One region of the Micromonospora sp. B11E3 genome, then DNA from elsewhere that is predicted to be linked to it. Evidence: riboswitches for the same ligand, from Rfam matches in the RefSeq annotation. Region 1 holds a riboswitch; each other region holds the start of a gene.

Region 1 (4,524 bases):
GGGCGCGCCGGCACGCCACCGGCCGGCTCGTGGCCCGGCCGACGACCCCCGCCCCCGGCACGGTCACGCCGCCGGCACCCCCGGCCGCGCCGTCCGAGTCCCCCGCGTCCCCGGCCAGCCCGGCCGCTCCCGCCAACCCGCCCGGGCCCGGCGCTCAGGCAGGAGAGACCCCCTCGTCGCCCAGGACCACCCGCCCCTCGCCGGGGCCGTCGGCGGCCCGGCCCCCGGCCGGGTCGTCCCAGTCGGCCCAGCAGGTGGCGCAGTCGCCCGGCGGCGGGCAGCCGGCGATGGCCGCCGGGGCGTCCCGGGCCGGCGAGGAGGACCGGGTGAACCGGCCGCTCGCGGTCTCGGCGGTGCTCGCCGTGGCCAGCATCGTCGGGGCGCAGATCGGCGCGGTCCTCGGGCTGCGCCGCCGGCCCGCCACCGCCGCCCGAGCCGCCGGCGCCACCGCCCGGGGCGGCGCCACCGCCCGAGCCGCCGGCGCCGCCCGGACCACCACCGCCCGGGCGACCGCCAGCGCGCGGGCCTTCGTCACCGGCCGGCACCGCCGGGGCTGACCTACCGGGGCCCGCGAACAGCGGCACCGGGGCCCGCGAACAGCGGCACCGGGGCCCGCCGGGGCCGGGCCAACAGCGGCACCAGGTCCGACCGGCCACAGCCGGACGCCGGGATCGGACCGTGCCGTGCCGGCGCGGGTCAGGGCAGCCGGACCTGCAGCACCCCGTCGACCACCCGGCTCGTCAGGATCTGCTGGTCGTTGGCGGCCGGGCCGTGCACGACCTCGCCGCCGTTGAGCCGGAACGTGCTGCCGTGCCACGGGCAGACGACGCAGTCGTGCCCGTCGACCTCGGTGACCTCGCCCTGTCCGAGCGGGCCGCTCTGGTGCGGGCAGCGCTCCAGCATCACGGTGACGTCGTCGCCGTGCCGGTACAGGATCACCGAGACGTCGTCCACCTCGCGGGTGATCAGCTTCCGCTGCGGCAGCGCGGCCATGTCCGCGACCGACTTCCAGCCGTCGCTGATCCGGTGCAGCTCGGAGACGCTCTGGTTGACCTGCGCCGCCTGCTTGTACGCCAGGTGCCCGCCGATGTACGCGCCCGTGCTCGCGGCCGTCAGCCCGAGGTACGCCAGCATCCGCCCCGCCCCGTGCCGGCCCTGCCGCCGCGCCGCCAGCGAGCCCGCGTACAGGGCGAGGGCTACGGTGTTCGCGGCGGCGTGCACCAGGCCGACCCGGCGTTGGTCGCGGGCGAGGGCCGCCCAGTCGTTCAGCCCGGCGACCGCCGCCGGGAGGGCGCTGACCGTGCCCAGCCCGACCAGCGCGGTGGCCGCCCGGCGCTGCCCCGGCATCAGGTCGAGCACGGCCGCGCTGATCCAGGCGCCCACCGGCACCTGCACCATCGCGGGATGCAACGGATGCCCAAGCCACACCCCGTGCAGCAGGTCGCGGACCCGCTGCGGTCGGAGGGTGGCCTGGACGCCGCGCTGCAACCGGTCGCCGGCTCGGTCCAGCGCCGAGTTCTGTTCGAGTTTCGTCAAGAGTGCCCGCATGCCGTCCGACTTCCCGGCGGAAGCGGTCGCAAACCGGGCGACGGCGACAATTCGCGCCGACCGCGCCGGGAGCGGACACACCATGTCCCCGACATGGCGGCATCCGTCCGACCCGGATGCCGCCATGTCGCCGCCACGAGGCCGATCACCGCCAGCGATCCCGGTGGACGGCCGCGGCGAGCGGACGCGGCTGACGCCAGCCGTGCCGGGCCAGGTCGGGTACGGCCTCCAGGTGGGTGACCGGCCCGACGCAGAGCCACGCGACCGGCCGGATGCCGTCCGGTACGCCCAGCAGCTCGGCGAGGAACGGCTCGCGGTAGAAGGAGACCCAGCCGACGCCGAGCCCCTCGGCCGTGGCGGCGAGCCAGAGGTTCTGGATGGCCAGGCAGACCGAGTAGAGGCCGGCGTCGGCGATGGCGTGCCGGCCGAGCACCGCCGGGCCGCCCCGGGCCGCGTCGTAGGTGACCACGATCGACAGGGTCGACTCCAGCACCCCGTCGATCTTGATCCGGGCGAACCGCTCGGCCGCCGGGGCGTCCAGCGTGGCGGCGAAGGTCTCCCGCTCGTCCTGGACGTGGCGGTGGAAGCGGCGACGGGTGTCGGCGTCCCGGACCAGGATGAAGTCCCACGGCTGCGAGTAGCCGACGCTCGGTGCGGCGTGGGCGGCGGCGAGGACGCGACGCAGGGTCTCCTCGGGCACCGGCTCCCCGGTGAACTGGGCTCGGACGTCACGGCGACGGTGGATGGCGTCGTACAGTTCCACGGCAGGCTCCCGCTGCGCTCGGCCCACCCCTGCGGGCGGGCGGTCGACGCGAGGCCGGTCTTCGGACTCCCGGATCGACGCCTGGCCGTCCGCCTTCCCAGCCGTACGGCCAGTGGCTGCGCTCTGCGCGCGTGGACGGTGGCTCCCCGGTCACCGCGGCGGGCCCGTGCCGGATTCGCACCGGCTTCCCGATTCTCCCCACTCACGTGGGGCACCTCACATGATCGTGCCGCCGCCGATGCTACTGGAAATGCTGTCGCGGCCGGGGCCCGCCGGGGCCATCGTGGACGGGGTGTACGCCCATGCCTCCCGCCCGCTGCCGACCCCCGCCGCCGCCCGGCTGACCGCCGCGATCGGCCGCCCCGACGCCCTACCGCCGCCGCTGCTGATGCTGCTCGGGATGCTCTCCACCCAGGTCGGCGCGGCGGTGGCCAAGCAGCTGTTCGGGGCGACCAGCGCGGGCGGCACGACCGCCCTGCGGCTCGGCCTCGGCGCGCTGGTGCTGCTGGTGGTGGTCCGGCCGGGTCTACGGCTCGGGTGGCGGGCGGCCGGTCTGGTCGCGGCGTTCGGGGTGGCGATGGCCGCGATGAACCTCGCCTTCTACGCCGCGCTGGACCGAGTACCCCTCGGCGTGGCGGTCACCGTCGGCTTCGCCGGCCCGCTGCTGGTGTCCCTGCTCGGCAGCCGCCGGATCGCCGACGTGCTGTGGGCGGTGCTGGCCGGGGCCGGGGTGCTGCTGCTGGCCGGCCTCGGCGGGGTCGGCGTGGACGCCCTGGGGATGGCGCTGTGCGGGCTGATCGCCCTCGGCTGGGCCGGCTACGTGCTGCTCGGCAAGGCGCTGGCCACGCGGGTGCCGGGGACCCGGGGGCTGGCGCTGGGCATGACGGCCGGCGCGCTCTGCGTACTGCCGTTCGGGGTGGCCACGGCCGGCGTCGAGCTGCTCGATCCCCGCGTCCTCGCCCTCGGGCTCGGGGTGGCGCTGCTGTCGTCGGTGCTGCCGTACTCGGCGGAGCTGGCCGCGCTGCGCCGGATGCCGGCGCAGGTCTTCGCCGTCCTGCTGAGCCTGGAACCGGCGATCGCCGCGCTGGTGGGCACCCTGCTGCTCGGCGAGCTGCTGGCCTGGCCGCAGCTGGCCGGTGTCGGCTGCGTGGTCGCCGCCGCCCTCGGCGCCACCCTCGCCCGCCGCGACGAGGGCTGAGGCCACCACCCTCGCCCGCCGCGACGAGGGCTGAGGCCACCACCCTCGCCCGCCGCGACGAGGGCTGAGGCCGCCACCGTCGCCGCCACGATCAGGGCCGGGGGCACGAGCAGGCCCGCTGCGACGAGCCTTGAGGCCCACGCAGGCTCCGGCCTGGCGCGCCGGCGCCCCGGGCGGGCATGCTGTCCGGATGGGCGTACGAGTGGAGCGCGCCGGCGCGGTGACCACCGTGATCCTGGACCGGCCGGCGGCCCGCAACGCCGTCGACGGCCCGACCGCGCGGGCGCTGGCCGACGCGTTCCGCGCGTTCGAGGCCGACCCGGCGGCGGCGGTTGCCGTGCTCTGGGGCGCCGGCGGGACGTTCTGCTCGGGCGCGGACCTGAAGGCGATCGGCACCCCGAGGGGCAACCGCGTCGAGCCGGACGGCGACGGCCCGATGGGCCCGACGAGGATGCGCCTGTCGAAGCCGGTGATCGCCGCGATCTCCGGGTACGCCGTGGCCGGCGGGCTGGAGCTGGCGCTCTGGTGCGACCTGCGGGTCGTCGAGTCCGACGCGGTGCTCGGGGTGTTCTGCCGGCGCTGGGGGGTGCCGCTGATCGACGGCGGCACGGTGCGGCTGCCGAGGCTGATCGGGGAGAGCCGGGCGCTGGACCTGATCCTCACCGGCCGGCCGGTGCCGGCGGACGAGACGTACCGGATGGGGTTGGTGAACCGGCTGGTCGCGCCGGGCGAGGCCCGGGCGGAGGCCGAGCGGCTGGCCGCCGAGATCGCCCGCCACCCGCAGACCTGCCTGCGCAACGACCGGGCGGCGGTGCTGGCCGGCGCCGGCCTGCCCGAGCCGGAGGCGCTGGCGGTCGAGCTGGCGTACGGCGTGGAGTCGCTCACGGCCGGCGCGGCGGCGGGCGCGGCCCGCTTCGCGGCTGGAGCGGGCCGGCACGGCGCCCCGACCTGACGGCGCTACCGCAGGTTTCGGAGGGCGTCCTCGATCGCGCGGTGGAACGTCGGGTACGCGTAG
Region 2 (4,524 bases), on a different contig from region 1:
GCCGACGTCCGGCCTGATCACCCAGCGGTTCGGGGCGGCCCGCACGGTGGCGTACAGCACGGCGCTGCTCACGCTGGCGCTGGCCGTCATCGGGCTGTCCGCCGGTCTCGCCGGCTGGCTGCCCGGGGTCGCGGTCGGCCTGTTCGCCCTCGGCTACGGCTCCGGCACCTGCGACGTGGCGATGAACATCGAGGCGACGGGGGTCGAGCGGCGGCTCGGCCGGACGATCATGCCCCGGTTCCACGCGGCCTGGAGCCTCGGCTCGGTGGCCGGCGCCGGCCTCGGCGCGGGGGCCGCCCGGCTCGGGTTCCCGCTCGCCGCGCACCTGGCGGTGCTCGCGGCGGTGGTGCTGGTCGGGACGCTGCTCGCGGTCCGCGCGTTCCTGGCCGCCGCGCCGGCCCCGTCGACGGACGACGCGAAGCCGGGAGCGGACGCCGCCGCCCGGCGCCGCGCCCAGCTGGCGGCCTGGCGGGAGCCGCGCACCCTGCTCATCGGCCTGCTGGTGCTGGTGGCGGCGTTCACCGAGGGCACCGCCAACGACTGGGTCGCGGTGGCCTTCGTCGAGGGGTACGACCTGAGCGAGGCGGCCGGCGCGGCCGTGTACGGGGTGTTCGTGGCGGGCATGACCCTCGGCCGCACCGCCGGCACGGTGGCGCTGGACCGGTGGGGGCGGGTGCCGGTGCTGCTCGCCACCATCTCGGTCGCCGGGGCCGGCGCGGCCCTCGCGGTGCTCGCCGGGTCCGGGCTCGTGGCGATCGTCGGCGTGGCCCTGTGGGGCATCGGCGCGTCGCTCGGCTTCCCGGTGGGCCTGAGCGCCGCCGCCGACGACGAGGAGCGGGCGCCCGCCCGGGTCAGCGTCGTCGCGGTGCTCGGCTACACCGCGTTCCTCGGCGGGCCGCCCCTGCTCGGCTTCCTCGGGGACCACGTGGGCACCCTGCGGGCCCTGCTCGTGGTGCCGCTGGTGCTGCTGCCCACCCTCGCCCTGGTGCCGGCCACCCGCCCGCTGAAGCGCTGAACGCTCGCCGCCGGACGGCGGCCGCCCGGGCCCACGGTCAGCGTCTTCTCATCCGGCTCGCAGCCGGTTGCCAGCCGGCGGTGCTGCACTGGGGGAGACGCCCAGGAAAGGGGTCGGACATGGGCTGGTTCAGCCGGCGTCGGCGCGCCGCCGACGGGACGCCGACGAAGCTCGACCGCGAGGCGAACGCCGACGACCTCGCCGCCCTGGAGGCGTTCGTGCGGACCCGCCGGGGCGTGGAGTTCTATCTGGAGCCCGAGACCACGGCGACCGACACCACGGTGATGGCGATCGCCTACGACGGCGAGTGGATCCGCCGCCGGACGGGCTCGCCCCGGGCGGCGGCGCGGATCGCCCAGCGGTACGCCGTCCCGTTGTACGAGGCGGCGCGCACCGGGTACCCGGAGCGGATGCGGGCCTGGAACCGTGCCCACCCCGAGCGCCGCCTGCGCTGAGCCGGCGGGCCCCGGGACCTCGCGGGCGACTCGGCTCCGAAGGCGTCCCTTGGGGCAGGTGGGGGCGCGTCCCCGACCGGCCGGACGGGGTCGCCGCGCGGGCCGGCCGTGGGACGCGCCGTTGACCGGCGGCGCGCGGGTGTGGCAGCATTCGCGGCCTGACGGCAGTGAAGGAAGCCGGTGCGATTCCGGCGCGGTCCCGCCACTGTCACCGGGGAGCGATCCCCCCTCGTGAGTCACGGCCGTGTGTCTGCGGTTGGAAGGCCGGGGGTGAGCGTCGATCCGGGAGCCAGGACACTTCGGCCGTCGGGACGACCCCAGGGCGTGGACACCCGAGGAGGACCCGATGACGCACGCCGACGACCACCGTCTGCGCCGGTCAGCGCGTGGCAGCATGCCCGCGGCCGGCCGCCGACCCGCGCCGCCGCCCGGCCGCGCCCGGCCCGTCGTCCGCCGCTGACGTCCGTATCCCGCACGCCGAGGTCCGTGCCTCGGGACCGCCGACGTCCGCGCCCCCGCCCCGCCGGGTCCTCGCCCGCCCGGCCGGTCGGCCCCCGCTGACCCGGCACCCGGTCCGCCGTACCCGCTGAAGCCGCGCCCATCCCCTGCCCGCCGACGGCCGCTCGCCGCCGGGGGCGTCACTCTCCGGAGCCGTTCGTGCGCATCCTGCTGCTGTCCACCGCCGACACCGACCTGCTCGCCGCCCGCGCCAGCGGCGCCGACTACCGCCTGGCCAACCCGGCCCGGGTCGCGGCCGACGCCGTGTCCGCGCTGCTCGACGGCGTCGACCTCGCCGTCGTACGGCTGCTCGGCGGCCGGCAGGCGTGGCCGGACGGCCTGGCCGCGGTGCTCGCCTCCGGCGTGCCGACCGTGGTTCTCGGCGGCGAGGCGGTGCCGGACGCGGAGCTGATGGCGGTGTCCACCGTGCCCTCCGGGGTGGCCACCCAGGCGCTGACGTACCTGGTCGAGGGCGGGCCGGACAACCTGGCCCAGCTCGCGCGGTTCCTCTCCGACACGGTGCTGCTCACCGGCGAGGGGTTCGCCCCGCCCGCGCCCACCCCCGCGTACGGCGTCCACGGCGACCGCGAGCCGGCGCCCGGCCGCCCCACCGTCGGGATCGTCTTCTACCGGGCGCACACCCTCGCGGGGAACACCGCGTTCGTCGACGCCCTCGCCGACGCGGTCGACGCGGCCGGCGGCAACCCGCTGCCCGTCTACTGTGGCTCGCTGCGCGGCCTCGCCCCGGGCGACGGGCCCCTCGAACTGTTCGCCCGCTGCGACGCGCTCGTCGTCACCGTCCTCGCCGCCGGCGGGACGGTCCCCGCGGACGCCTCCAACGGCGGCGACCCCGACGCGTGGGACGTCGGCGCGCTCGCCGCCCTCGACGTCCCGGTGCTCCAGGCGCTCTGCCTGACCAGCACCCGCGACCAGTGGGCGGCCAGCGACGCCGGCCTGTCCCCGTTGGACGCCGCGATGCAGGTCGCCATCCCCGAGTTCGACGGCCGGATCGTCACCGTGCCGTTCTCGTTCAAGCGCATCGACGCCGACGGGCTGTCGGTCTACGAGCCCGACCCGGAGCGGGCCGCCCGCGTCGCCGGCATCGCCGTGCGCCAGGCCCGGCTGCGGCACGTCCCGAACGCCGACAAGCGCCTCGCGGTGGTGCTCAGCTCGTACCCGACGAAGCACTCCCGGGTCGGCAACGCCGTCGGCCTGGACACCCCCGCCTCGGCGGTGCGCCTGTTCGCCGCGCTCGCCGACGCGGGCTACGACCTGGGGGAGCAGCCGCCGCCCGGCGACGGGGACGCACTCATCCACGCCCTGATCGCCGCCGGCGGGCACGACATCGAGTGGCTCACCCCGGAGCAGCTCGCCGGCGCCGAGGCCCGGGTGCCGGGGGAGACGTACCGGAGGTGGTTCGACCGGCTCCCCACCGGGCTGCGGGAGGCGGTGCTCGCGCACTGGGGCGAGCCGCCGGGCGAGCTGTACGTCGACGGCGGCGACGTCGTCCTCGCCGGGCTGCGCTTCGGCAACGTGGTGCTGATGATCCAGCCGCCGCGCGGCTTCGGCGAGAACCCGATCGCCATCTACCACGACCCCGACCTGCCGCCGAGCCACCACTACCTGGCCGCGTACCGGTGGCTGGCCGCGCCCGTGGAAGAGGGCGGGTTCGGCGCGGACGCCGTGGTGCACCTGGGCAAGCACGGCACCCTGGAGTGGCTGCCCGGCAAGGGGCTCGGGCTGGCCGCCGACTGCGCCCCCGACGCCGTCCTCGGGGACCTGCCGCTGGTGTACCCGTTCATCGTCAACGACCCCGGCGAGGGCACCCAGGCGAAGCGCCGCGCCCACGCCGTCGTCGTCGACCACCTCGTCCCGCCGATGGCCCGCGCCGACACGTACGGCGACCTGGCCAAGCTCGAACAGCTCCTCGACGAGTACGCCACGGTGCAGGCGCTCGACCCGGCCAAGGTGCCGGTCGTCCGGGCGCAGATCTGGGACCTCGTGCGCGCCGCCGAGCTGCACCACGACCTGCACACCGAGGACATGCCGGCCGCCGACGACTTCGACGACTTCGTGCTGCACCTCGACGGGTACCTGTGCGAGGTCAAGGACGTGCAGATCCGCGACGGGCTGCACGTCCTCGGCGGCGCGCCCGCCGGCGAGGCCCGGGTCAACCTGGTCCTCGCCGTGCTGCGCGCCCCCCAGGTGTGGCGCGGGGCGCGGGCGCTGCCCGGCCTGCGCCAGGCCCTCGCCGCCGCGTACGGTCTCGACGAGCAGGCGCTGCTCGCCGCGCCCGGCGAGCGGATCGCCGTGCCCGCGGCGCTGACCGAGGCCGTGGACGGGCCCGCCGCCACGGCCGCCGACGCCGTCGACCTGATCGAGGGGCTGGCCCGCCGCCTCGTCGTCGGCATGGAGACCCTCGACTGGGACGCCGACCGGGTCGACGAGGTCGTCACGGAGGTCGCCGGCCGCGCGATCCCCGACGCCGCCGACGTGCTGCGCTTCGCCGCCCGGGAGGTGGTGCCCCGCCTCGACGCCACCACCGACGAGGTCGAC
Region 3 (4,524 bases), on a different contig from region 1:
GACCACCGTGTCGCAGAACATGGCGGCGAGGTTGATGTCGTGCAGCGCGGCGAGGGTGGTGATTCCGGCGCGGCGGACCAGGTGCAGCAGGTGCAGCTGATGGCGGATGTCGAGGTGGTTGGTGGGCTCGTCGAGCAGCAGCAGGCGCGGTTGCTGGGCCAGCGCGCGGGCCAACTGCACCCGCTGCCGTTCGCCGCCGGAGAGGGTGTGCCAGCGGCGGTCGGCGTAGCCGTGGAGGTCGACCCGGGCCAGCGCGTCGGCGGCGACGGCACGGTCGGCTGCGCTGTCCGACCACCGCGAGCGGCGGTGCGGGATACGCCCGAGCAGCACCACCTCGGTGACGGTGAGATCGAGGTCGGTGTCGGCGTGCTGGGCGAGCAGTGCGGCGCGGCGGGCGAGGGTGGCTCGGGGCAGGGTGGCGACGTCGTCGCCGTCCACGATCACCTGCCCGGCGTCGGGTGCGGCGAGGCGGGCGACGACGCGTAGCAGGGTGGTCTTGCCGCAGCCGTTGGGGCCGAGCAGCCCGACGAGGCTGCCGGCCGGCACGGCGCAGGTGACGTCGTCGAGGATCCGTCGGGCCGCGACCGACAGGGAGACGCCGGTGACGGTGAGCATCAGCCGCCCACCCGCTGGCGGTTGAGCAGCACGACGAAGGCGGGCACGCCGAGCAGCGCGGTCAGCACGCCGACCGGCAGTTCCCGGGGCGCGAACAGGGTCCGCGCGGCCGTGTCCACCCAGACGAGGAAGATCGCGCCGCCGAGGACAACGACGGGCAGCAGCCGGCGATGGTCGGCTCCGGTGAGGAACCGGGCGGCGTGCGGCAGGATCAGCCCGACGAAGCCGACCGCACCGCTGATGGCGACCAGCGCCGCGGTGAGCAGCGCGGTGGCGACCAGCAGCAGCCACCGCGCCCGGGTGACCGGGACGCCGAGGCTCGCCGCGGCGTCCTCGCCGAAGGCGAAGGCGTTGAGGGCGCGGGCGTGGGCCGCCAGCAGGATGAGCACGGCGGCCAGGACGGGTGCGGCCCAGGCCAGGGCGGTCCAGTCGACGCGGGCCAGCGAGCCGGAGAGCCAGAAGGTGATGCTCTGGGTGGCGTGCGGGTCGGCGACCCAGACGATGACGAACGAGGTGGCCGCCGCGCAGAGCTGCGCGACGGCGACCCCGGCCAGCACCACCCTGGTCGGCGCGAGCGCGGCTCGCCGGCCGGAGACCGCGACCACGACGGCGAACGCCGCGAGCGCGCCGGCGAACGCGCCTCCGGTGAGGGCGGCGACCCCACCCCCGAGGCCGACGACGAGGACCGCGACCGCGCCGAGCGACGCCCCGGAGGAGACCCCGAGCAGGTACGGGTCGGCGAGGGGATTGCGGGTGACGGTCTGCATCACCGCGCCGACCGCGGCCAGCCCTCCCCCGAGTACGGCCGCGCCGAGCACCCGCGGCAGGCGCAGCTGCCAGACGATGTGCTCGCGTAGCAGCGGCACGTCGGCGTCGGCGAGACCGAGGCGGTCGGCCAGCACCGCCCACACCGTCGTCACCGAGATGTCCGCCGGGCCGAGCGTGACGGTGACACCGATCGACACGATCAGGGCCGCGAGCAGCGTGACCAGCAGCCCCGTGTCGAACCGGCGAGACCGGGCGGCCGCGGCAACGCCCGTGGCCTCGACGGTGTGGCCGGGTGCGGCCGTACGGGCCACCACGGCGCTCAGCTGCCCGCTCCGGGTAGCGCCGCTACCCCCTCGGCCAGCGCCTCCACACCCCGCACCACCCGCACTCCGGCCGAGGTGGACGAGAACGGGATGACGACGAACCGCTGCCCGGCGACCGCGGGCAGGTTCTTCAGTGTGGGGTGTCGGGCCAGGAAGGCCTTCTTCGCGGCGGCCGGGTCCCAGGTGGCGTCGACGAGCACGATCACGTCGGGGTCACGCTCGATGGCGGTCTCCCAACTGGTGTCGGCCCAACTGCCGGAGAGGTCGCCGAAGGCGTTGCGGACCCCCACCGCCGACATGATCATGTTGGGGCTGCCGCAGCAGGCGCCCACGCTCGGCGCGTCGGTGCCGGCGTCCCACCAGAGCACCGACACCTCCCGCGCGCCGCCGAGCCGGGCGGCGGCTGCGGCGATGTGGGCCCGCTGGTCGGCGATGAGCTTCTCCGCCCGTTCCGGCACCCCGAAGACGGCGGCGACGTCCCGGATCTCGGCGAACACGTCGTCGACGGTCGACGTCGCCGGCCGGTGCTGCTTCGCGCAACCGGCCGGTGAGACGTACGTGCCGACGCCGAGCCGCGCGAGTTCGGCGCGGTCGCCGACGCCCTCGTCGCCGAAGGCGCTCTGGAACGAGGCGTAGACGAAGTCCGGTTCCGCGTCGAGCAGGGCCTCCCGCGACGGGTACCTCTCCGACAGCACCGGCACCGACGCGTACGCGGCGGCGTGCTCGGGCAGGATCGCGTCGTCGAGGTACGCGGTGCCAGCCATCCGGTCGGCCAGGCCGAGTGCCAGCAGGATCTCGGTGGCGGGCTGGTTCAGGCTCACCGCCCGCTGCGGGGGCGCGGCGACGGTGACCGGCGAGCCGCAGTTGGTCAGCGTCACCGGGGACGCCGACGCGGCGGCGGTGGGTTCGTCGTCCGCGGCGCAGCCGCCGAGCAGGACGAGCACGATGGACAGTGGCGCGGCAACGCGCCGGGACAGGGTGGACCGCACGGCGCGTACGCGCATCGGGACCGCCTTCCAGCACCTCGTGGACGGGGCAACGCAGTGCCGTGGCCGGTCTCCTGGCTGACGGGAGGTGCGTCCGTGGCCGGCCTTCCCAGGCGCGTGGCGCCCAGTGACCTCGAAAGGACGAGGGCCGCGGACTTCCCGATCACAGTGGCGAGGGCCGCGCCGGCATCGCACCGGCTTCCCGTACACCACGGCGGCCCCACTGTAGCCGGTGACCCATCCGGCCGCTACGGCGGAACACCACCCACTCGCGCAGCGTCCCAGCGCGCCTTCTCCGGGCGTTGCCGGACCGCCTCCACCACGCCGTCGAGCACCGCCTGGCGCAGGTCGCCCCGCTCCGGCAGGTCGGCCGCCGCCGGGTCGGCCAGCAGCACCTCCGGGTCCGGAAGGTCCATCCGGTCCAGGCCGGCCAGCAGTTCCAGGCCCGGGCCGTCACCCACCGTGCCCCGGACCAGCATCGACAACACGTCCCGGGAGGCGCCGGCCGCGGTGGCGAAGGCGATCAGGCGCAGCGTCATCTCCCAGGTACGCGGCGACGGCCAGGGGCCGCCCCGGCGGGCCTCGTTGTTCGGCAGCTGGTGCACGAGCTTGGGGCGGGCGGTGAGCAGCCCGCACACCGCGCGGCGGGCGAACGTCACGGCCTCGGCCAGCCGCCCCAGGTCGAGCCGTGGCAGCGACGCCGTGGGCCAGGTCCCGCCCAGGCCCCGCACCACCACCTCGTGGTCGTGGCTCCACTGCAGGTGGACGAAGCGGTTGGCCAGCGGCGCGCTCAACTCCCAGCCGTCGGCCGCCGAGGAGCGCGGATTGGCGGCGGCCACGATCCGGACCCCGGCCGGTAGCCGCAGGGCGCCGACCCGCCGTTCGAGCACAAGGCGCAGCAGGGCGGCCTGGACGGCCGGCGGCGCGGTGGACAACTCGTCCAGGAAGAGCCGTCCGGGGCGATCCTCGGCATGTGCCAGCGCAGCAGGTCCGGCGCCAGGTGCCGGAGATCGGCCCGGACCCGGGCGGCGAGTTCCCGGCCGTGGGCCCGGGTCAGGGAGCGCAGGCTTACGTCGACGTCGACGCGCGCGGCGGCGCACGCCCCCGCCCAGTCCCCCCGCAGCACGGCGGGCGGTCGCAGTCTTGATCATGGATGGCGGCACGGCGAACTCGCGCACGCGCAGCCAGAAGGAGAGGCGGGAACATCCGTCCGCAGTGGAGTGCATCAGCACTCACCTTGCGCGGATCGGACCCCCAATCTACTGATAGAGGTGTTCATCGCCGGGCAGCATACCGTTCCCCGTGGCCGGCACGCCAGGCGTGCGCGCGTCGGGTTCGGCCGATCGGCCGGTACCCGTCGCCGCCGGATGCCGGGAGGATCGGCGACGTTGATCATGCTGGCGGCCGGAACGGGGCCCTGCCCTCGCTGTGGTGAGACGACGGTGTCGGTACGCGAGGCGGTGCCCTGGTGCGCGGCCTGCGAGTGGAACCTCGACGCCTACGACCGTGCCCGGCAGGCGCCGGAATTCGGCTGGTCCTGGATCGACCGGCGCACCTACCGGCTGGCGGCCCGACTGACCCATCCGCGAGCAGACGTCGCTGTTCGCCTCGCACCCGCCGCAGGGCCTACGACACCGGATGCTCATCACCCGTGCCCCGCAGGCTCCCCACGTGACCCTGACCGAGACCAGGGCTGAGCGGATCGACGCGGAACTGGCCCGCCACTACCAGCGGGTGAGCCGGGACGCCGCCTGGGCCGCGTGAGGCGACCCAGCGTCACCCGGCGCGGCCATCCCCTGGTCGTGCGGTCACGCCGGGCGGTGCAGGCCGGC

The links. Region 1 has a riboswitch for cobalamin ahead of bluB (5,6-dimethylbenzimidazole synthase). Riboswitches for the same ligand answer to the same signal wherever they lie in the genome.
Region 2: another riboswitch for cobalamin. It lies ahead of cobN (cobaltochelatase subunit CobN); the one in region 1 lies ahead of bluB (5,6-dimethylbenzimidazole synthase).
Region 3: another riboswitch for cobalamin. It lies ahead of ABGB16_RS31320 (ABC transporter substrate-binding protein); the one in region 1 lies ahead of bluB (5,6-dimethylbenzimidazole synthase).

The regions. Positions count from the first base shown of each region.
Region 1 covers NZ_JBDPMC010000045.1:31,225-35,748, reverse strand. Annotated here, with positions in the region: gene ABGB16_RS21425 (LysM domain-containing protein) at 1-557, shown strand, start outside; gene ABGB16_RS21420 (Rieske 2Fe-2S domain-containing protein) at 697-1,548, opposite strand; gene bluB (5,6-dimethylbenzimidazole synthase) at 1,694-2,311, opposite strand; cobalamin riboswitch at 2,346-2,545, opposite strand; gene ABGB16_RS21410 (EamA family transporter) at 2,562-3,509, shown strand; gene ABGB16_RS21405 (crotonase/enoyl-CoA hydratase family protein) at 3,700-4,461, shown strand; gene ABGB16_RS21400 (NAD(P)/FAD-dependent oxidoreductase) at 4,467-4,524, opposite strand, start outside.
Region 2 covers NZ_JBDPMC010000035.1:23,708-28,231, forward strand. Annotated here, with positions in the region: gene ABGB16_RS18665 (MFS transporter) at 1-1,015, shown strand, start outside; gene ABGB16_RS18670 (hypothetical protein) at 1,135-1,470, shown strand; cobalamin riboswitch at 1,641-1,770, shown strand; gene cobN (cobaltochelatase subunit CobN) at 2,128-4,524, shown strand, end outside.
Region 3 covers NZ_JBDPMC010000116.1:8,011-12,534, forward strand. Annotated here, with positions in the region: gene ABGB16_RS31310 (ABC transporter ATP-binding protein) at 1-615, opposite strand, end outside; gene ABGB16_RS31315 (iron chelate uptake ABC transporter family permease subunit) at 615-1,697, opposite strand; gene ABGB16_RS31320 (ABC transporter substrate-binding protein) at 1,703-2,710, opposite strand; cobalamin riboswitch at 2,739-2,921, opposite strand; partial or broken gene ABGB16_RS31325 (AAA family ATPase) at 2,965-3,642, opposite strand; partial or broken gene ABGB16_RS31330 (hypothetical protein) at 3,642-3,918, opposite strand.